One region of the Mesorhizobium sp. M0598 genome, then DNA from elsewhere that is predicted to be linked to it. Evidence: predicted binding sites of a transcription regulator. Region 1 holds the regulator's gene; each other region holds the start of a gene.
What was found. The regulator LexA, encoded in region 1, represses DNA repair genes until DNA is damaged. The targets are predictions, from matches to a motif close to TGTTCNNNNTGTGTTCNG.

Region 1 (5,175 bases):
GAAATCTCGACGCGGCTGACGGGTCGCGTCGTATCGTACGAGCCCATGGCGAGCGGCCGCATCAGGCTGACAATCGATGTGATCTCAACCGCCAGGCCGACACTGCGCTACATGCCGGAACGGGTCCGCGTTTCGGCGATGAAGATACCGGCTGAGCTGACCGCCGGTTCCGAGATCACCGGCTATGTGCGGCTGCTGCCGCCGACCGGCCCGGTGCGGCCCGACAGCTATGATTTCTCCTTCGACAGCTATTTCGCCGGTATCGGCGGCAGCGGCTTTTTTCTCGGCAATCCGAAAGTCGTGTCGTCGGGCAGCATGCCGCTTGCCGCGCAGCTTTCTTCCGCGATCGAAGACGCGCGCGAATCCATCGCCGACCATATCCGCAGCCGCATCGGCGGTGCCGAGGGCGAGATTGCTGCTGCGCTGATCGTCGGCGTGCGCGCCGGCATTCCCGAGGAGATCAACGAAGCGATGCGGCGCACCGGCATCTACCACATCATCTCCATCTCGGGGCTGCATATGGCGTTGGTCGCCGGCACCATCATGGCGCTGCTGCGGGGTGCCTTTGCGCTGTTTCCCGATTTCTCATCGCGACGGCCGGTCAAGAAATATGCCGCGGCCGCCGCGCTTTTTTCGATTGCGGCCTACCTTGTCTTTTCCGGCATTGTCGTGGCGGCCGAACGCAGCTTCATCATGCTGGCGGTGATGCTTATCGCCGTGCTGTTCGACCGGGCCGCGCTCACCATGCGCAACCTGGCGATCTCGGCCATCGCGGTCATCCTGGTGTCGCCGCACGAGGTGGTCGGTCCGAGTTTCCAAATGTCCTTCGCCGCGACGGCCGCCCTTGTCGGCGCCTATGCAGGCTGGTCCGATTACCGCGCCGGCAGGGCCACCACGCCGCCGCCGCGGCGGTCGCCGCTACGCTTTGCCACTCGAAAGGTCCTGCTGGGCATGTGCGGTCTGGCGATGACCTCGATCATTGCAGGGAGCGCCACGGCGCTTTTCGCCATATGGCATTTCCAGCGCGTGGCGCCGCTCAGCCTGTTCGCCAATCTGGCCATCATGCCCATCGTCTCACTGGTCGTCATGCCCTTCGCCGTTCTCAGCGCGCTGGCGATGCCGTTCGGTGCGGATGGCCCTTTCCTCTATGTCATGGGCAAGGGGCTGACGGCGATGATCGCCCTGTCCGGGTGGATCTCGGAGCGCTCGCCGATCGATGCGGTCGGGCTGATTTCGCTGAGATCCGTCCTTCTGGTGACGATCGCCCTCGTCATTGCCAGCATGGCGACGACCTGGTTGCGGCTGGCGGCACTTCCTTTTGCGCTCGCCGGCTTGCTGACGACAACGCAGACACGCATACCCGACGTATTGGTCTCGGAGGACGCACGGCTGGTCGCGCTGCCGATCGGCAGCGGTGAACTCGCGGTCAACCGGGCACGCCCGAATGAGTTCACCATCGACAACTGGAAACGCGCGCTCACATCAGAGGCTATCGTCGCGCCGGAAACACCTGGAAAGAACGACCCGCAATTCGACATTGCCGATCCGGCCGACCTACCGCCGGGCATGCCGTTCATTTGCACGGACGGCCTCTGCCTTGCCAGGCATCCATCCGGCGCGATCATCGCGCAAGCCAAGGACCGCGATACTGCGCGGCCAGCCTGCGCCTTTGCCAGCTTGATCGTCATCGACGACGCCACCGCCCATAACCCCTGCTACTACGACCGGCTGGTCCTCGTCGTCACCAAACGGCAACTGGCGCGCGCGGGAAGTGCCGCCGTCTACTTCGATCCACAAGCGGCAACGCGCGCCGAAATCCGTTTCGCGGTCGAAAAATCATACCGGCCCTGGCACGTGCAGCGGAAATTTTCACGCGCGGCACGGGGCCTGCCGCCATACCGCAGGGCCGACAACCCCAAAGCCGGCGCCAAGGGCGGAGCTCAGTAGCGGCGGATCAGTCCGACGAGCTTGCCCTGCACCTTGACCCTGTCTGGTCCGAAGATGCGCGTCTCGTAGGCCGGATTGGCGGCTTCCAGGGCGATCGAGGCGCCCTTGCGGCGGAACCGCTTCAGCGTCGCTTCCTCCTCGTCGACCAGTGCCACCACGATCTCACCGGGGCTCGCCGTATCGGCATTGCGGATGATCACCGTGTCGCCGTCGAAAATGCCGGCCTCGATCATCGAATCGCCTTTGACCTCGAGCGCATAATGCTCGCCGCCCATGATCATATCCGGCGGCACCGAAATCGAATGCGTCTGGTGCTGGATGGCGTCGATCGGCACACCGGCGGCGATGCGGCCCATCACCGGGATCGAAACGGTGGCGACGACATCGTCGTCATTTCCGGCTGCGGGCACGCGCGACGATGTCGGCTTGCCTTGCCGAGGACCGCCTTGCCCAAGACTGCCCTGGATGACACTCGGCGAGAACTTGCGTGCCGCATTGAGGCCGGGGGCGATCGAGTCAGGCAGGCGCAGCACCTCCAGCGCACGGGCCCGGTTGGGCAAACGGCGAATGAAGCCGCGCTCCTCCAGCGCCGTAATCAGCCGGTGGATTCCGGATTTGGAAGCCAGGTCGAGCGCTTCCTTCATCTCGTCGAAGGAAGGCGGGATACCGCTTTCCTTCAACCTTTCGTGGATGAACATAAGCAGTTCGTGTTGTTTGCGTGTCAGCATAGCGACCCCCAACAGAATCAGAAAAACAAACCCAGAACAAACACTATCTGTTCCAGTTGTGTTCCGCAACTGTTTAAAGTTTAATGAATGCGTTAAGGCTCGGGAAACAAACGACGTCCCCTACCGGCGTACCGCATTTTCACCGCCGCGAGCCTCATCGCCTTGATTCTGCTTTCGTTTGCGCCCTTCTGGCCTCCTAGAAGGCGGCACTGGCATCGGCCGTCGGTCGGCAAAAGGCACGGAATTGAACCCGTATCGACTGTGCGGTTTGGTCAATGCACCGTGAACGAAACGAACTCAAAACGCCAACCTCGGGTAAAGTCCCGGTTTCCACCGCCTGGTCAGGCTGCTTCTCGCTGGTGGAGCCTTGCTGCGCACAACCAGGTAATGGAAGAACAGTCGATGCGTGTCCGGCGTTGCGTTGGATCTTGGGGGAGCAGACAAATCATGACAGGAATTCCCGATCTCGTGGCCATAAAGGCGATGGATGCCGCGGATCCGCTGCGCGCGATGCGCGACCGCTTTGTGTTGCCGCAAGGAGTGATCTATCTCGACGGCAATTCGCTAGGAGCTGCTTCACGTGCCGCATTCGATGAACTGCACAAGGCCGCGACCGAAGAATGGTCGCATGATCTCATCCGCGCATGGAACACGGCCGGCTGGTTCAACATGCCGCTTGAACTTGGCGACCAGCTCGGGCGCCTGATCGGTGCCGCGGCCGGCCAGACGGTGGTCTGCGACACGACATCGGTCAACATCTACAAGCTGCTGCACGCCGCCATAGCCATGCGACCGGAGCGGCAGGTCATCGTCGCCGAGGGCGATAGTTTTCCGACGGACCTGTACATGGCTGAGGGTGTGGTTTCGACGCGAAAAGATACGCTGCTGCGCCTCTCGGGGGTCGACGCGCCGACCATCGAAGAGCTGATCGACGAACGCACCGCCGTGGTGCTGGTCAACCACGTCAACTACAAGTCGGGCGAACTGCGCGACATGCCGGCGCTGACGCGCAGGGCTCAGGAAGCCGGGGCGATGATCGTCTGGGATCTCTGCCACACCGCCGGCGCGATGTCAGTCGAGCTCGACAAGGCAAACGCCGATTTTGCCGTTGGCTGCACCTACAAATATCTGAATGGCGGCCCGGGCGCGCCTGCCTTCATCTATGCGGCTGAGCGGCATCTTTCCGACATCCAGCAGCCGCTCACCGGCTGGTGGGGCCATGCACGGCCCTTCGCCTTCGAGCCAGGCTATGCGGCCGGCACCGGCATCCGCCGGTTTCTGTGCGGCACCCAGCCGGTCCTGTCGATGCGCACGCTGAAGGGCGCGCTCGACATCTGGAACGATGTCGACATGACGGCGGTGCGCAAGAAGAGCATCGCGCTGGCGGATCTGTTCATCGAGCTTGTCGAGGCAAAGTGCGGCACTTACGGGCTCACGCTCGAAAGCACGCGCGATGGGGAAAAACGCGGCAGCCAGATTTCATTCATGCATGAGCATGGCTACCAGGTCATGCGCGCGCTGATCGAACGTGGCGTGATCGGCGATTTTCGCGCGCCATCGACCATGCGCTTCGGCTTCACCCCGCTCTATGTCAGCTATGCCGATGTCTGGCAGGCCGTCAAAGTGCTTGAGGATATCCTCCGCACCGGTGCGTGGAAGGATGCGCGCTTCGCAATCAAAGCAGCTGTCACTTGAGATTGATGCGAGAGCTGGAATCGTGAGGCTGGCGACGACGCGCCGCGCGATGCTCACGGCTACGTTGCAAGGCCATATTGCCAGGGAGGGCGCAGGGTGTTCGAACGTCACATTGCCGATTGGGACAACGCCTATGCCAACGGCGCCAACATAGCCGGCAGCGATCGCTGGCCGGCGGCCTGGATCGAGCCCGCGCGGGTTTTCCGCGACGTGCTTTCGACCGAGGGCAGGGCGCGGCTCGACATGGCCTATGGCGACAACCCACGCAACCGGCTCGATCTTTTCCTGCCGGCCATCAAGCCCAAGGGACTCGTGGTGTTCGTTCATGGCGGCTACTGGATGGCATTCGACAAGAGTTTCTGGTCGCATCTTGCCACTGGCCCTGTTGATCGCGGCTATGCGGTGGCGATGCCGTCCTACACGCTCTGTCCGCAGATACGCATTGGCGGCATCGTCAAGGAAGTCGGCGCGGCGATCGGCCAGGCGGCGGCGATGGTCGCAGGGCCGCTGATGCTGACCGGGCACTCGGCCGGCGGCCATCTTGTTAGCCGGATGGTTACGGCGACGACGCCGCTGGCGCCCGAAGTGGTCCGGCGCGTTCGTCATGTGGTGTCGATCTCGGGGGTGCATGATTTGCGCCCGATCATGCGCACCGGCATGAACGAGACGATCGCGATCGATGAGGCCGAGGCGCAGGCCGAAAGCCCGGTGCTGCTGCGCCCGATGGACAAGGCCCGCCTGACCTGCTGGGCCGGCGGCGGCGAGCGCGCCGAATTCCTGCGTCAGAGCGCGTTGCTGGCCAACA
Region 2 (5,175 bases), on a different contig from region 1:
CCGCCGGCAGTGATCGTCGGCCCGCCAATGCCGGGCACGCCGACCTTGAATGGCAGCGGCAATGGCGTCATGTCGTAGACGGTGCCGTTGCGATGCTTGTAGACGATCTTTCCGGTCCGAAGGTCGGCACCCGCCACATAGCCCCAGGGCGGCGCCTGGCAGGGAATGCCGAGCGGCGACAGGAACGGCTTCAATATTACTGCGTAAGGCGCACCGTCATTGCGGTTCAGGCCCTGTTCGCTGCCCTTGGTGTCACCGGGCGGCGGCACGTCGGCGCGCGGCACCAGCTTGGAGATGAACGCCAGGTATGTCGGCATGCCAAACATCACCTGCCGGACCGGATCGACTGCCACGCCGCCCCAGTTGAAGGTGCCGAAATTGCCGGGGTAGATCAGCGAGCCCTGCAGCGACGGCGGCGTGTAGCGGCCCTCATAGCGCAACTTCCGGAGCTCGATCCGGCAGGCCAGCTGGTCGAACATGGTGATGCCCCACATATCGGCGCCGGTCAGCGGTTTCGGACTGAAGCTCAGGTCCGAGAGCGGCTGCGTCGGCGAGGTATGGTCGCCTTCGATCGCGCCGCCCGGCGCCGGCACTTCCTTGACCGGAACGATCGGCTCGCCGCTGCGCCGGTCGAGCACATAGAGGTCGCCCTGCTTGGTCGGCCCGACCAGCGCCGGCACCACGCCACTTTCCGTGGTGATGTCGACCAGCGTCGGCTGCGCCGGCACGTCCATGTCCCAGAGATCGTGGTGCACGGTCTGCCGCACCCAGCGCAATTGTCCGCTGTTGAGATCGAGCGCGGTGATCGAAGAGGAGAATTTCTCGTCATTGGCACTGCGTCCGGCACCGAGTTGGTCCGGCGTCTTGTTGCCGAGCGGCACATAAAGCAGCCCGAGCTTCTCGTCGACGCTCGCCGTCGACCACATGTTGGGTGAGTTGTTGGTGTAGGTCTGGTCCGGCGGCAGCGGCGTCGTCTGATCCGGATTGCCGGAATCCCAATTCCACAACAGCGCGCCGGTGTCGGCATCGTAGGCACGGATGACCCCGGACGGCTCCTGCGTCGAATAATTGTCGTTGACCGCGCCGCCGACGATGATCTTGTTGGCGACGATCAGCGGCGCCGAGGTCGAATAATAATAGCCCGGCTTCGGATATGGCATGTTGGCGAGCAGGTTCAGCGTGCCGCCTTCGGCGAAAGTCGGGCAGACCTGGCCATTCGCCGCATCGAGCGCGATCAGCCGGGCGTCGGATGTCGGCAGGTAGATGCGTGTGGCGCAGGGCTGGCCGGCGGCGACCTTGGCATCGGCATAATAGGACACGCCGCGGCAGGTCTGGTGCTGGCGGTCCTTGTTGAGCTTGACCTGCGGATCGAAGCGCCATTTCTCCTTACCGCTCGCGGCATCGATGGCGATGGCGAAATTATGCGGCGTGCAGATGTAGAGCGTGTCGCCGATTTTTAGCGGCGTCACCTGATAGGTCGTCTCGCCGATGTCGTCGGGCCCTTTCACGTCGCCGGTGCGATAGGTCCAGGCCGGCTGCAGATTGGCAACGTTTTCGGCGGTGATCTGGTCGAGCGGCGAATAGCGCTGGCCATATTGCGTGCGACCGTAATAGTGCCATTCGCCAGCCGGCACGTTGCCGCCGAGATCGGCCGTCGGCGTCACCTTGTCGGTGTTGAGTTCACCCGCAATATCCTTTGGATCGGTCGTCATCGAATAGCCGGCGACCGCAAGCGAGGCCAGCACGGCGAGGATCAGCGGCGCGCGTCCGTCGGGACCGGTAAGCCCGCGCCGCGCCCATGGCGTCAACAGCCATAGCGCGACAAGCACGATGATGCCGCCGCGCGGGCCGAGCTCCCACCAGTCGAAGCCGATCTCCCAGACCGCCCAGGCGAGCGTGCCGAGCACGATCGCCGCGTAGAGCCACAGCGCCGTGGATCTGCGCCTGTAGAGCAGCCAGGCCGCGACAAGGAAAGCTAGACCGACGATGACGTAATACCAGCTGCCCCCCAGCGTCACGAGCCAGATGCCGCCGCCGCCAACCGCCAGGCCGATGAGGAAAAGGATCAGGGAGGTGATGACCACAGCCAAGACGGTGCTCCTTCGACTGGTGCGCTCCGCGACGCGTCCATGGGCAACCCCGCATTGCGTTCCTGCCCCCACGCAACTTTCTCCGGCCCGCCTCCCCTGTCAAGCAAGCTCGGCGTTTTACGGCGCCGGCCCATCGCAAGCCAGGCGTTTTGGTTAGCGGACCCATTCAGATTGTGAGTCTACCGACTGGGCAGAGAACAAAACGGAGACACTTCTGGCCTTTCGCTGCCGAATCACTACATTCGGGGGGAGATGTCCGGCTTTTCGGAAGACATGCCCTTTTTTGACGAACCGAACGCGCGGCCCGTGGCCCCGTCGGGCATTGCCGCGCGCGCCATGGCTGCCCGCAGCGGCCACAACAATGCGCCCGATTATCTCAACGGCCTCAACCCCGAGCAGCGGCTGGCGGTGGAAACCACCGAAGGCCCGGTGCTGGTGCTGGCCGGCGCCGGCACCGGCAAAACGCGCGTCCTGACCACCCGCATCGCCCACATCCTTGCCACCGGCAAGGCTTTCCCCTCGCAGATCCTCGCCGTCACCTTCACCAACAAGGCGGCGCGCGAGATGAAGCAGCGCATCGGCCTGTTGATCGGCGAAGGCAATGTCGAGGGCATGCCGTGGCTCGGCACCTTCCACTCGATTGGAGTGAAGCTGCTGCGCAGACATGCCGAGCTGGCCGGGCTCAAATCCGACTTCACCATTCTCGACACGGACGACGTGGTGCGCCTGATCAAGCAGCTTATCCAGGCCGAAGGGCTGGACGACAAGCGCTGGCCGGCCAAGCAGTTCGCCCAGATGATCGACGGCTGGAAGAACAAGGGCCTCGGTCCCGCCGACATCCCCGAGGGCGATGCCCGTGCCTTCGCCAACGGCAAGGGCCGCGAGCTCTACAAGGCCTATCAGGAGCGGCTGAAAACGCTGAACGCTTGCGACTTCGGCGATCTCCTGTGCCATCCGATCCGCATCTTCCGCGCCAATCCGGACGTGCTGAAGGAATACCACAAGCGCTTCCGCTACATCCTCGTCGACGAATATCAGGACACCAACACCGCCCAGTACATGTGGCTGCGGCTCTTGGCGCAGCGGCCGCAATCCTCCCCCCTTGAGGGGGAGGTGCCCGCGAAGCGGGCGGAGGGGGTTGCCGCAGAAGGCACCGCTAGAGCGTCGAGCACTGCCGCCGGTAGGTCGAGCACTGCCGCACGGACCCCACCCGACCGGGCTTCGCCCGGCCACCCTCCCCTCAAGGGGGAGGGAAGCCCGCGCCTGTCCACCGTAAATATCTGCTGCGTCGGCGACGACGATCAGTCCATCTATGGCTGGCGCGGCGCCGAGGTCGACAACATCCTGCGCTTCGACAAGGATTTCCCCGGCGCCACCATCATAAGGCTGGAGCGCAACTATCGCTCGACCGCGCACATCCTCGGCACCGCCTCCCACCTCATCGCCCACAATGAGGGCCGCTTCGGCAAGACGCTGTTTACCGAAAAGATCGCCGAGGACGACGAGAAGGTGCATGTCCATGCCGCCTGGGATTCCGAAGAGGAGGCCCGCGCCGTCGGCGAGACCATCGAGGCCTATCAGCGCCAGAAGCACAATCTCAACGAGATGGCGATTCTCGTCCGCGCCTCCTTCCAGATGCGCGAATTCGAGGACCGCTTCGTCACGCTCGGCCTCAATTACCGCGTCATCGGCGGCCCGCGCTTTTATGAGCGGCTCGAAATCCGCGATGCGCTGGCCTTCTTCCGCGTCGTCGCCAACAGCGGCGACGACCTCGCCTTCGAGCGCATCGTCAACGTGCCGAAGCGCGGCCTTGGCGAGGCCACCATCCGCCAGATCCACGACACCGCACGGGCGCTGCGCATCCCGATGCTGGAGGCGGCGGCAAAACTTGCCGAAAGCGACGAGCTGAAGCCGAAGCCGCGCGCCGCACTGCGCGAGGTATCGGCCAATTTCGAGCGCTGGCAGAAGGCGCTGGAAACCACGCCGCACACCGAGCTCGCCGAGACCATTCTCGAGGAGAGCGGCTACACCGATATGTGGAAGAACGACCGCTCGGTGGAAGCGCCAGGCCGGCTGGAGAACCTCAAGGAGTTGATCCGCTCCATGGAGGAGTACGAATCGCTGCGCTCTTTCCTCGAACATGTCGCACTCGTCATGGACGCCGAGCAGAACGCCGAGCTCGACGCCGTCAACATCATGACGCTGCATTCGGCCAAGGGCCTCGAATTCGAAACCGTGTTCCTGCCCGGCTGGGAGGAAGGCCTGTTCCCGCACCAACGCTCGCTCGACGAGGGCGGCCGCTCCGGGCTCGAGGAGGAGCGCCGGCTTGCCTATGTCGGCCTGACCCGCGCCAAGAAGAACCTGCACATCTGGTTCGTCTCCAATCGGCGCATCCACGGCCTCTGGCAATCGACCATCCCGTCGCGCTTCCTCGACGAGCTGCCGGAAGCCCATGTCGAAGTTTCCGAGAGCGGCAACAGCTACGGCGGTTACGGCAATTCCTATGGCGGCGGCTCGTTCGCCTCCGGTCGCGGCGGCCAAGGGGCAGCCAGGCAGAACCCCTATGGGGCGTCGCGCTTCGACAACATTGGCGGCAATTCCGGCGCCGAGAAATCCGGCGCTTTCTCCAGCACCTATGCGACGCCGGGCTGGCAGCGCGCCCAAGCGAACCGCACCGAGGCCACCGACCGCAATTGGGGCACGCGCTCCGGTCACCAGGTCGAGCGCATCGGCTATGGCGAGACCGACTCCGGCTACGGCGCCGGCCGCAGCTCGGTCAAGGGCCGCACCATCGACGGCGAGCTGGTCGCCAAATCCGTCGCCGACACGCCGTCCCCCTTCAGCGTCGGCGACCGCGTCTTCCACCAGAAATTCGGCAACGGCAACATCTCGGCCATCGAAGGCAACAAGCTGACAATCGACTTCGACAAGGCCGGTCAGAAGCGTGTGCTGGACGGGTTTGTGACGGGGGTTTGAGGTCGCCCTTCACCGATACCGCGCCTGGTTCCACTTGTGGCCGAGCAGCGACAGGATGATGATCAGCCCGTTGAAGAACTGGACGTAAAAGCCGCTCAGGCCTGCCGCG
Region 3 (5,175 bases), on a different contig from region 1:
CGCCACATCAGCGGATCGCGGGCGCCGAGCAATTGCGCGTGGCGCATGGCGCGGCGCATGATGCGACGAAGCACGTAGCCGCGGCCTTCGTTGGACGGCAGCACGCCGTCGGCGACCAGGAAGCAGGACGAACGCAGGTGATCGGCAATGACGCGCAACGATGCGACGGCGTCCGCATCCGGACCGCGGCCGAGCGCCGACGATGCGGCGTCGATGAGGTGGCGGAACAGGTCGGTTTCGAAGACGCTTTCAACGCCTTGCAGGATGGAGGCCATGCGCTCGAGGCCCATGCCCGTGTCGATCGACGGACGCGGCAGGTCGATGCGCTCGTCTTTCGTCACCTGTTCATACTGCATGAACACCAGGTTCCAGAATTCAAGGAAACGGTCGCCATCCTCCTCGGGGCTGCCGGGAGGGCCGCCCCAGATATGCTCGCCGCGGTCGATGAATATCTCCGAACACGGCCCGCAAGGTCCAGTGTCACCCATCGCCCAGAAGTTGTCCGAAGTCGCGATGCGGATGATGCGATCGTCCGAAAGGCCGGCGATCTTCTTCCAGTACGAAGCCGCCTCGTCGTCGGTGTGGTAGACGGTGACCAGCAGCTTGTCCTTCTTCAGCCCGAACTCCCTGGTGATCAGGTTCCAGGCAAGCTCTATGGCCCGCTCCTTGAAATAGTCGCCGAAGGAGAAATTGCCGAGCATCTCGAATAAGGTCAGGTGGCGCGCGGTGTAGCCGACATTGTCGAGGTCGTTGTGCTTGCCGCCGGCGCGAACACTCTTCTGGGCGGTCGTGGCGCGCGAATAGGGCCGCTTCTCCAGACCGGTGAAAACGTTCTTGAACTGCACCATGCCGGCATTGGTGAACATCAGCGTCGGGTCGTTGCGCGGCACCAGCGGGCTTGACGCGACGACCTCGTGACCTTCCTTGCGAAAATAGTCGAGAAATGCCGACCGGATCTCGTTGACGCCACTCATGAATACTGCCTTTTCGAGAGAACCGCCGGCTGCCGGCGGAAAATAGACATGGCCTTTTAGCGGTCGCACCGCAGCCTGTCCAGAAACACCAAATGGGCTCAAATCCCGGCTTTCACCAGCGCCTTGAAATGCGTCTGCCTCGCCGTCAAACGCGAACCGCCGGCCCTGGGCCGGCGGTTTGAAACGCATCGATTACACAAACTCAAAATCAAAACATCAAATCGAAACCTGGCTGAGACTCAGCGAGGCGTCGCTTGCCCTACATCACCCCAGCGTCGTCCTCGAAACCGTCGTCGCTGCTCTCGGAGCCGCCGTTCTCAAGGAATTTCTCAGCGATCAGCCCGGCATTCTGCCGTAGCGCCAGCTCGATCTCGCGCGCCGTGTCGGGATTGTCGCGCAGGAACAGTTTTGCGTTTTCGCGGCCCTGGCCAAGACGCTGCGAATTGTAGGAGAACCAGGCGCCCGACTTTTCGACCACGCCCGCCTTGACGCCGAGATCGACCAGCTCGCCGGTCTTGGAGACGCCCTCGCCATACATGATGTCGAACTCGACCACCTTGAAGGGCGGCGCCAGCTTGTTCTTGACGACCTTGACGCGGGTCTGGTTGCCGACGACCTCGTCGCGATCCTTGACCGAGCCGATGCGGCGGATGTCGAGGCGGACCGAAGCATAGAATTTCAACGCATTGCCGCCGGTCGTCGTCTCGGGCGAACCGAACATGACGCCGATCTTCATGCGGATCTGGTTGATGAAGATGACCATGGTGTTGGAGCGCGAGATCGAGGCGGTGAGCTTGCGCAGTGCCTGGCTCATCAGGCGGGCCTGCAGGCCGGGCAGCGAATCGCCCATCTCGCCTTCGATTTCCGCCCGCGGCGTCAACGCCGCCACCGAATCGACCACCAGCACGTCGATGGCGCCGGAGCGCACCAGCGTGTCGCAGATCTCCAGCGCCTGCTCGCCGGTATCGGGCTGCGAGATCAGCAGGTTTTCGAGATCGACGCCGAGCTTGCGGGCATAGACCGGGTCGAGCGCGTGCTCGGCATCGACGAAGGCGCAGATGCCGCCCTTCTTCTGGGCTTCGGCCACCGTGTGCAGCGCCAGCGTCGTCTTGCCCGAGCTTTCCGGCCCGTAGATCTCGACGATGCGGCCGCGCGGCAGGCCGCCGACGCCAAGCGCGATGTCCAGCCCAAGCGAGCCGGTCGGCACCGTTTCGATCTCGACGACCTGCTCGTTCGCGCCGAGCCGCATGATCGAGCCCTTGCCGAAGGCACGCTCAATTTGCGACAGCGCGGCATCCAGAGCCTTTGATTTGTCCACCGCTTTGTCCTCTACAAGCCGCAAAGAATTCTGAGCCATGATACATCACCCCGTGGTCGTCAATGGAGGCCGGACAATCCCGCAATCCTTAAAAGAATGTACCTCATTTGTTCTCATTTGTCAATGAGCACCAAGGGTTTGAAAAATAACGCATATCCCTATTTGTTCTATTTTTGTTTCGCGATTATTGCTTCCGATGCGTCTCGCCTCGCATGCGGCGCCGTTGCCGTTACCAACCGAATCGGACCCGCGATTGCAGGGTTCCGCCCGGCGACCTAGTCTCTCCGGGCAACAGCTAAAGGGCATTTTGACGGCATGATCAAATCCCCGACGATCCTGGCCGTGGGCGGCGCCTATATCGAGCGGCGCGGCCGGGTTGCCGGCGCCTTCGTGCCAGCAGCGTCTAATCCGGGCACGATGCGCGAGCATGTCGGCGGCGCCGTCTTCAACGCCTTGCGCTGTGCCGTGCGCCGCGGCGTCTCGGCCTCGCTGCTTTCGGTGCGCGGCGGCGATGCCCTTGGCGACACGGTTTTACGCGCCGTCACCGAGGCCGGCATTGCCGACCTGTCGGCGGTGTTCCTCGACCGAGCAACGCCAAGCCATACGATGCTGATCGATAGCGACGGCGGGCTGATCGCCGGCCTTGCCGACATGGTGCTCTACGAGCTGGCGCTTCCCAAGCAGATCCGCCGCGCCAAGGTCCGGGAAGCGATCGGTTCGGCCGACGCGGTGCTGTGCGACGCCAACCTGCCGTCGACCGCGCTGGAGCGGCTGGCGGCACTCGCCGCCGGCAAGCCGGTGTTTGCGCTTGCGGTCTCGCCCAACAAAGCGGCGCGGCTGACGCCGGTGCTCGACCGTCTGGCGATGGCCTTCATGAACCGGCACGAGGCCGGCGTGCTCGCCGGCCTCCAAATCGATCAAGGCATCGTCGACGGCCTGAGACGCGCCGGGCTGAAAAGCGGCGTGATCACCGCCGGCGACGAACCAGTGCTCGGTTTCGACGAATTGAGCGCGTTCTCGATCTCGCCACCGCCGCTACAAAAGCGGACCGATGCTGCCGGCGCCGGCGACGCATTGGCAGGCGCCACGATCGCTGCCCTGCTGCGCGGCCTGACGCTGCGCGCCGCACTGCGCGAAGGCATTGCCGCAGCTATGCTCGTCGTCGAGAGTGCCGCCTTCACCAGCGCTGGCTTTGCCGAAGCGCTGGCGCTCGTGCCCGAGGCGCGGGACCTGGCATGAAGTACGGCCCGGAATTGCCGAAGCATGACGCAGCCTATTTGCCGGCGCGCCGTGCTGCCTCGTAGGCGCGGCGCGCCCACATCGCCATCTCGTCGGGATCGTCGAAGGCGCTGTCGGGAACGCTCCAATAGGGCATCGACACGAGCTTGCCGTGCCGCGAGCCGGTATAGGTCCATTGCCGGCAGCCGGCCGCTTCGAAATCCGGGGCGCTTTCGGCGTCGGCCTTCAGCATCAATTCGCCACGGATGACGATGGCGACGATGACGCCGTCGAAATAGATGCCCTTGCCGCCGAACAGCTTGCGGATGCTGACCGGGCCGAGGCCTTCGAAAAGCTCTTCTATGCGCTCGTTGTCCATGCGGCGATCATGTCACCCGGATTTCCCCTTGTCATCGACGCAACCGGCACCATCCTGACAAGTTCAGAATCAATTTCGTCGGAGTTTTTCATGCCGCTTCTGCTCAAAGGGTCCTGCCGGTGCAATGCCGTACGTTTCGAGGTGGAAAGCCACACGCCGGTGCCGTTCATGCTGTGCTACTGCTCGATCTGCCGCAAGCAGCAGGGCGGTGGCGGTTTTGCCATCAATCTCGGCGCCGATTACGAGACGCTGAAAATCCAGGGCAAGCGCCATCTCGGCGTCTACCGCGCCGAGATCGAGGACGACGAGCACCCGCAACGCGAGACCTCGACGGGCGAGCGGAACTTCTGCACGAAATGCGGGACGGCACTCTGGCTCTACGACCCAACCTGGCCGGAGCTGGTGCATCCGTTTGCCTCGGCGATCGACACAGAGCTACCGAAGCCGCCGGAGAAGGTGCATCTGATGCTGAAATACAAGGCGAACTGGGTCGAGCCGGATATCGGCAAGGGCGACAAGGTTTTCGATGTCTACCCGGAGGAGTCGATCGCAGACTGGCACAAGCGAACGGGGATGTGGGTGGATTAGCGTTCTTCTCCCCGTCGCTATACGGGGAGAAGATGCCGGCAGGCAGATGAGGGGCGGCGCGAACTTGCGAGAGCCGGCCCTGCCCCTCATCCGGCCCTTCGGGCCACCTTCTCCCCGTATAGTGACGGGGAGAAGGAAAGCCTCAGGCCGAAGCGCGCGCCTCGGCCAGTGCCTTCAGATCGGCCGGCTTCAATTCGACCGATTCGCCGCAGCCGCAGGCCGAACTCTGGTTCGGATTGCGGAAGGTGAAGCCGGTGCGCAGCGTCGTCCGCTCGAAGTCCATCTCGGTGCCGAACAGGAAAAGTGCCGCCTCCGGCGCGACATAGACATGGGCGCCATCGCGCTCGATATGATCGTCCTTGGTGTTCGGCTCGGTCACCAGATCGACCGTATATTCCATGCCGGCGCAGCCGCCCTTCTTGATGCCAAGGCGAATGCCATGCGCGTTCTCACGGGTCGCGACGATCTCGCGCACCCGGTCGGCAGCCTTTTCGGTCATGGTGATGACGGCGAAGCGTCCCATTCTTTTTCCTTCTCCATTCCTTGCAGGTTCAAGGCCTGCCGAATGATTCCTCACCTAAAATGGTGAAGTTTTGTACCCGGCGCAAGTGCGCCAGCCTCCGGCTGGTCGGATGCTAGTACCACCCCACCGCCACCTGCGCCTCTTCCGACATGCGATCGGGCGACCAGGGTGGGTC
Region 4 (5,175 bases), on a different contig from region 1:
TCCGAGTGTCTACACCGTACTCTTCGAGGACAGCGCGGCACTTCTCGGCCTCGTTGTCGCCTTCGCCGGCATATTGGCGGCGGAATTGCTGGACATGCCGAAGCTCGACGGCGCCGCGTCGATCGGCATCGCGCTCATCCTGGGCGCGACCGCGATCTTCCTGGCGCGCGAAAGCAAGAGCCTGCTGCTCGGCGAGCCGGCCTCGCCCGAGGTGCAAACAGAGGTGCTGGCCATCATCCAGCAGGACCCGGCGGTGCAACGGGCAAATGGCGTGCTGACGCTGCATATGGGTCCGCAGGAGATCGTCGCCGCTTTGAGCATCGAGTTCGAGGATCATTTGTCGGCGCCGGAGATAGAGACCTGCGTCGAGCGCCTCGAGACGCGGCTGAAGGCGGAGATGCCGGAGGTGACGCGGCTCTTCGTCAAGCCGCAGACCACCGGCACCTGGGAACGCCGGAGCAAGGCCTTGGCGGGGGCATCCGGACAAGAACCGGCCTAAGGAAAATGGCTTGAGGAAATCGATGCGCCATCGGGCAGTCCCGGCTATGATCGCAGGCAAAAGCTCCAGGAGGAACGAAGATGAAAATCGACGGCGCGTGTCATTGTGGCGCTATCACTTACGAGGCCGAAGTCGATCCGGAAAAGACCACCATTTGTCACTGCATCGATTGTCAGAAGCTAACCGGAACGGCCTTTCGCGTCACCGTGCCGGCGTCCGAGGACAATTACAGGATCACCAGGGGCACGCCGAAGATCTATATCAAGACCGGTTCGAGCGGCGCCAAGCGCGCCCAGGCATTTTGCGGTGAGTGCGGCTCGCATCTCTACGCCACGTCGGCGGGCGAGGGACCGAAGGTTTACGGTATCAGGGTCGGCACGGCACGGCAGCGCGAGCAACTGGTGCCGAGAAAGCAGATCTGGCACCGCTCGGCGCTGCATTGGCTGCCGGAATTCGAAGGCACAACCATCATCGAGGAGCAGTAGCGCCAGACCGGGGCGAAGCCTCCGGTTCCGGCGCAGCTCTCAATCGTCGCCTTCGACGACCCTTAGCCTCAATTGCCCGGTTTTCGAATCGGCGACGCGCGGGCTGATTTCCGCTTTTGCTCCGCTGCCATTCGAACCAGCGGTGTCCTCCGCCGGCTGCACGCCAAACTCCAGCGCCTCGATCTTTTGTCCGCGCCTGGTCACCTTCGATGTCGAGACAAGGATGTCCTCGATATCCTTGGCCGATTGACCGAAATGCGTCTGCAATTTGCGCACCCGCTCGTCGAGCCGGGAAACATCTTCCATCAGCCGGATAACCTCGCCCTGGATCAGGTGTGCCTGCTCGCGCATGCGGGCATCCTTGAGGATTGCCTGGATGACCTGGATCGACAGCATCAAAAGCGATGGCGAGACGATGACGATCCGTGAGCGATGCGCCTTCTGGACAACGGCCTCGAAATTCTCGTGGATTTCGGCGAACACCGATTCCGAAGGCACGAACATGAAGGCGGTGTCCTGCGTCTCGCCCTGGATCAGGTATTTTTCGGAAATATCGCGGACATGCACCTCGATGTCGCGGCGGAAAGCCTGTGCGGCGGTCTTCTGCAGTTCGGCGCCTTCGGCGGCCCGGATGGCATTCCAGGCCTCGAGCGGAAACTTTGCATCGATGGCAAGCGACGGTGCGCCGTTCGGCATCTTCACCAGGCAATCGGGCCGGCTGCCATTCGACAAGGTCGCCTGGAATTCATAGGCGCCGTGCGGCAATCCGTCGGCGACGATGGCTTCCATACGCGACTGGCCGAAGGCGCCGCGCGTCTGCTTGTTGGAAAGGATCGCCTGCAATTGCACGACCTGGCCGGCCAGCGACTGGATGTTGCCTTGCGCGATATCGATGACCGCCAGCCGTTCCTGCAGCTTGGCGAGGCTCTCATGCGTCGATCTCGTCTGCTCGGTCATGGTCTGGCCCAGGCGGCCGGTCATGGCATCGAGGCGCTGGCCGATCGACTGGGTGAGTTCGGCCTGGCGCGCGCCGAACACTTCGGCGATGGCGCCCATGCGGCCCTGCATTTCCGCCTGGCTTGCCAAGATACCAGCCATCCGCGCCTCGGCGTCGCGGGCATGGTCGGCGGCTTCCGCGGCCGCTACCGCACGCGCCTTGGCCGATCGCCACAGCGCAATGACCAACGCCACGAACAGACCGAGGAACAGCATTGCACCGAAACCCAGGACATGGCCGAGGGTGAGCGTGGTGGCGCCGAGGCGGGCGACAGGTTCGGACAGGATGGTGGCCAGTTCGTTCATGCCGACAGCATAGATGATTCGGAACGTCGGCACAGATCAAAACGTGAACGGCCCGGAGGCGCCCCGGTTGACGCTTTTCCTGCGACGTCTTAGGTGAGACGCCATGTCGATCAAGCCGCTTATCATCCTTCCCGATCCCGTCCTGCGTCAGGTTTCAAAACCGGTCGAGCGTGTCGACGGGGATTTGCGCAAACTGGCCGGCGACATGCTGGACACCATGTATGACGCGCCCGGCATCGGCCTCGCAGCGATCCAGGTCGGCGAACCCTTGCGCATGCTGGTGATCGACCTGGCCAAAGAGGACGAGACGCCGGCACCGCACGTCTTCATCAATCCCGAAATCCTTGAAAGCTCCGACCAGCGTTCGGTCTACGAGGAAGGCTGTCTGTCGATCCCGGACTACTATGCCGAGGTCGAGCGCCCCGCGGCGGTGCGGGTGAAATATCTCGATCGCGACGGCAAGCTGCAGGAGATCGAGGCCGAGGGCCTGATGGCGACCTGCCTGCAGCATGAAATCGACCACCTCAACGGCGTGCTGTTCATCGATTACATCTCCAAGCTGAAGCGCGACATGGTGGTCAAGAAATTCAAGAAGCTCGCCAGGGACAAGGCGCCGGGCAAGATGGTGGGGTAGGCGTCGACGAATGCCCCTGCGTGTCATCTTCATGGGTACGCCTGAATTCTCCGTGCCGACGCTGCGGGCGATTGCCGGGGCCGGGCACGGGTTGACGGCCGTCTACACGCAGCCGCCGCGCGCCGGCGGCCGGCGCGGGCTCGAACTGACGCCGTCGCCGGTGCAGCGCGAGGCGGCGCGGCTTGGCATCGAGGTGCGGTCGCCGGTGTCGCTGAAGAGCGAGGCGGAGCAGGAGGCGTTCCGCGCCTTGCGCGCCGACGTCGCCGTGGTCGTCGCCTACGGATTGCTTCTACCCAAACCCATTCTCGAGGCGCCGCGGCTCGGTTGCCTCAACGGTCACGCATCGCTATTGCCGCGCTGGCGCGGCGCTGCCCCTGTCCAGCGCGCCATCATGGCCGGTGATACCGAAACGGGCATTATGGTGATGCGGATGGAGGAAGGCCTCGACACCGGGCCGGTGGCAATGGTTGAAAAATGTCCCATTGGACCCGACATGACGGCCGGCGATCTGCACGACCGGCTGATGGTCCTCGGTGCTGCGCTGATGGTGCAAGCGCTCGAACGGCTGGAGCGGAATACGCTGACATTTACCACACAGGCGGAGGTGGGGGTGACCTACGCCAAGAAAATCGATAAATCGGAGACTCGCATAGACTGGCTGCGACCTGCCGGCGACGTGCACAACCAGATTCGCGGCCTGTCGCCCTTTCCCGGTGCATGGTGTGAGGCCGAAATCGGCGGCCGCGTGGAACGGCTGAAACTGCTTCGCTCGACGCTCTCGCAAGGCGCCGGCGAACCGGGAGGAATTCTCGATGACCGGCTGACGGTCGCCTGCGGGTCAGGCGCGATCAGGCCGGTCGAAGTTCAACGTGCGGGCGCAAGGCCCATTGCCGCGCAGGAGTTTCTGCGCGGGGCCAAGCTCGAAAAAGGAATGAAATTGTCATGAGCATGATGTCCATACGCGCGGCGACGCCGCGGGACCGCGAGGCGATCCGCCTTGTCGAAGAACACGCATTCGGCCAGCAGACGGAGGCCGGACTGGTCGACGCGCTGGTCACCGGCGGTGATGCCGTCGTCGAACTGGTGGCGGACGAAGACGGGCAAGTGGTCGGCCATATCCTGTTTTCACGGCTTTTCGTGCAGAATGGCGGCAAGAGCTTCCCGGCGGTGGCTTTGGCTCCTTTGGCGGTCGAGCCGTCGTTCCACGGCACCGGCATCGGCGGTGCGCTGGTCCGCGAGGCGCATATCCGCCTGAAGGCTGCTGGCGAGACGCTCGCCGTGGTGCTCGGCGATCCGGCCTATTATGGGCGTTTCGGCTACAGTCGTGCCCGTGCCGCGAAATTCGACAGCGACTATCAGGGCGAAGCCCTGCAGGCGCTTGCCTGGGGCGAGGCGCCGGAGACCGGCAGGCTGGTCTACGCCTCGGCCTTCGGCTCAGCCCTCGCCGCCTGATTTCGCCTCGATCCGGGAATGCCTCGTTTTCGCCTCGACATCGAATATGACGGCAGTCTCTTCGCCGGCTGGCAGCGCCAGGCCAACCAGCCATCGGTGCAGCAGGCGATCGAGCAGGCGATCGAGAAGTTCTGTGGTCAACAGGTTTCGCTGCGCGCCGCCGGCCGCACCGATGCCGGCGTCCATGCGACCGCTCAGGTGGCGCATGTCGATCTGATCAAGGCATGGCCCGGCGACAAGGTGCGCGACGCCGTCAACGCGCATCTGCAAGCGGCCAAGGTGCGCATCGCCATCCTGAAGGCCGCCGTCGTGCCGGATGGCTTCGATGCGCGTTTCTCGGCAATCGGCCGCCACTACGTCTACCGCATCGTCAATCGGCGCGCGCCGGCGGCGCTCGACAAGGGCAAGATCTGGTGGGTACCGAAGCAGCTCGATGCCGGTGCCATGCACGAAGCGGCAAAGGTGCTGCTTGGCCGGCATGATTTCACCACCTTCCGCTCGACCCAGTGCCAAGCTACCAGCCCCGTCCGCACGCTCGACCGGCTGGATGTCAGCCGCACCGGCGATTTCATCGAAGTCCGCGCTTCGGCGCGGTCCTTCCTTCACAACCAGGTGCGCTCGATGGTCGGCTCGCTCAAACGTGTCGGCGAAGGCGGCTGGACTGTTGCCGACCTCAAGGCGGCGCTTGAGGCGCGCGACCGTGCGGCCTGCGGTCAGGTGGCGCCGCCCGACGGGCTGTTTCTCGTCGGCGTCGATTATCCGACGCCTGGCTGATCCGGAACGCTGATCCCGAGCAGCGCCTG

Region 2: NKI59_RS15340 (ATP-dependent helicase) is a predicted target of LexA. The motif match lies at 2,284-2,301, and genes of this name have one in related genera.
Region 3: recA (recombinase RecA) is a predicted target of LexA. The motif match lies at 2,456-2,473, and genes of this name have one in related genera.
Region 4: NKI59_RS01230 (DNA recombination protein RmuC) is a predicted target of LexA. The motif match lies at 2,319-2,336, and genes of this name have one in related genera.

What each region holds. Positions count from the first base shown of each region.
Region 1 is NZ_JAMYQL010000012.1:157,548-162,722, reverse strand. Features, by position in the region: gene NKI59_RS17640 (ComEC/Rec2 family competence protein) at 1-1,947, shown strand, start outside; gene lexA (transcriptional repressor LexA) at 1,941-2,675, opposite strand; gene kynU (kynureninase) at 3,123-4,370, shown strand; gene NKI59_RS17625 (hormone-sensitive lipase) at 4,467-5,175, shown strand, end outside.
Region 2 is NZ_JAMYQL010000010.1:121,482-126,656, forward strand. Features, by position in the region: gene NKI59_RS15335 (glucose/quinate/shikimate family membrane-bound PQQ-dependent dehydrogenase) at 1-2,090, opposite strand, end outside; gene NKI59_RS15340 (ATP-dependent helicase) at 2,343-5,066, shown strand; gene NKI59_RS15345 (ABC transporter permease) at 5,076-5,175, opposite strand, start outside.
Region 3 is NZ_JAMYQL010000002.1:197,367-202,541, forward strand. Features, by position in the region: gene alaS (alanine--tRNA ligase) at 1-974, opposite strand, end outside; gene recA (recombinase RecA) at 1,234-2,331, opposite strand; gene NKI59_RS04065 (PfkB family carbohydrate kinase) at 2,608-3,531, shown strand; gene NKI59_RS04070 (TfoX/Sxy family protein) at 3,566-3,889, opposite strand; gene NKI59_RS04075 (GFA family protein) at 3,980-4,477, shown strand; gene sufA (Fe-S cluster assembly scaffold SufA) at 4,620-5,000, opposite strand; gene NKI59_RS04085 (SUF system Fe-S cluster assembly protein) at 5,113-5,175, opposite strand, start outside.
Region 4 is NZ_JAMYQL010000001.1:255,769-260,943, reverse strand. Features, by position in the region: gene NKI59_RS01240 (cation diffusion facilitator family transporter) at 1-499, shown strand, start outside; gene NKI59_RS01235 (GFA family protein) at 580-984, shown strand; gene NKI59_RS01230 (DNA recombination protein RmuC) at 1,024-2,286, opposite strand; gene def (peptide deformylase) at 2,390-2,920, shown strand; gene fmt (methionyl-tRNA formyltransferase) at 2,937-3,866, shown strand; gene NKI59_RS01215 (GNAT family N-acetyltransferase) at 3,863-4,372, shown strand; gene truA (tRNA pseudouridine(38-40) synthase TruA) at 4,391-5,146, shown strand; gene NKI59_RS01205 (hypothetical protein) at 5,128-5,175, opposite strand, start outside.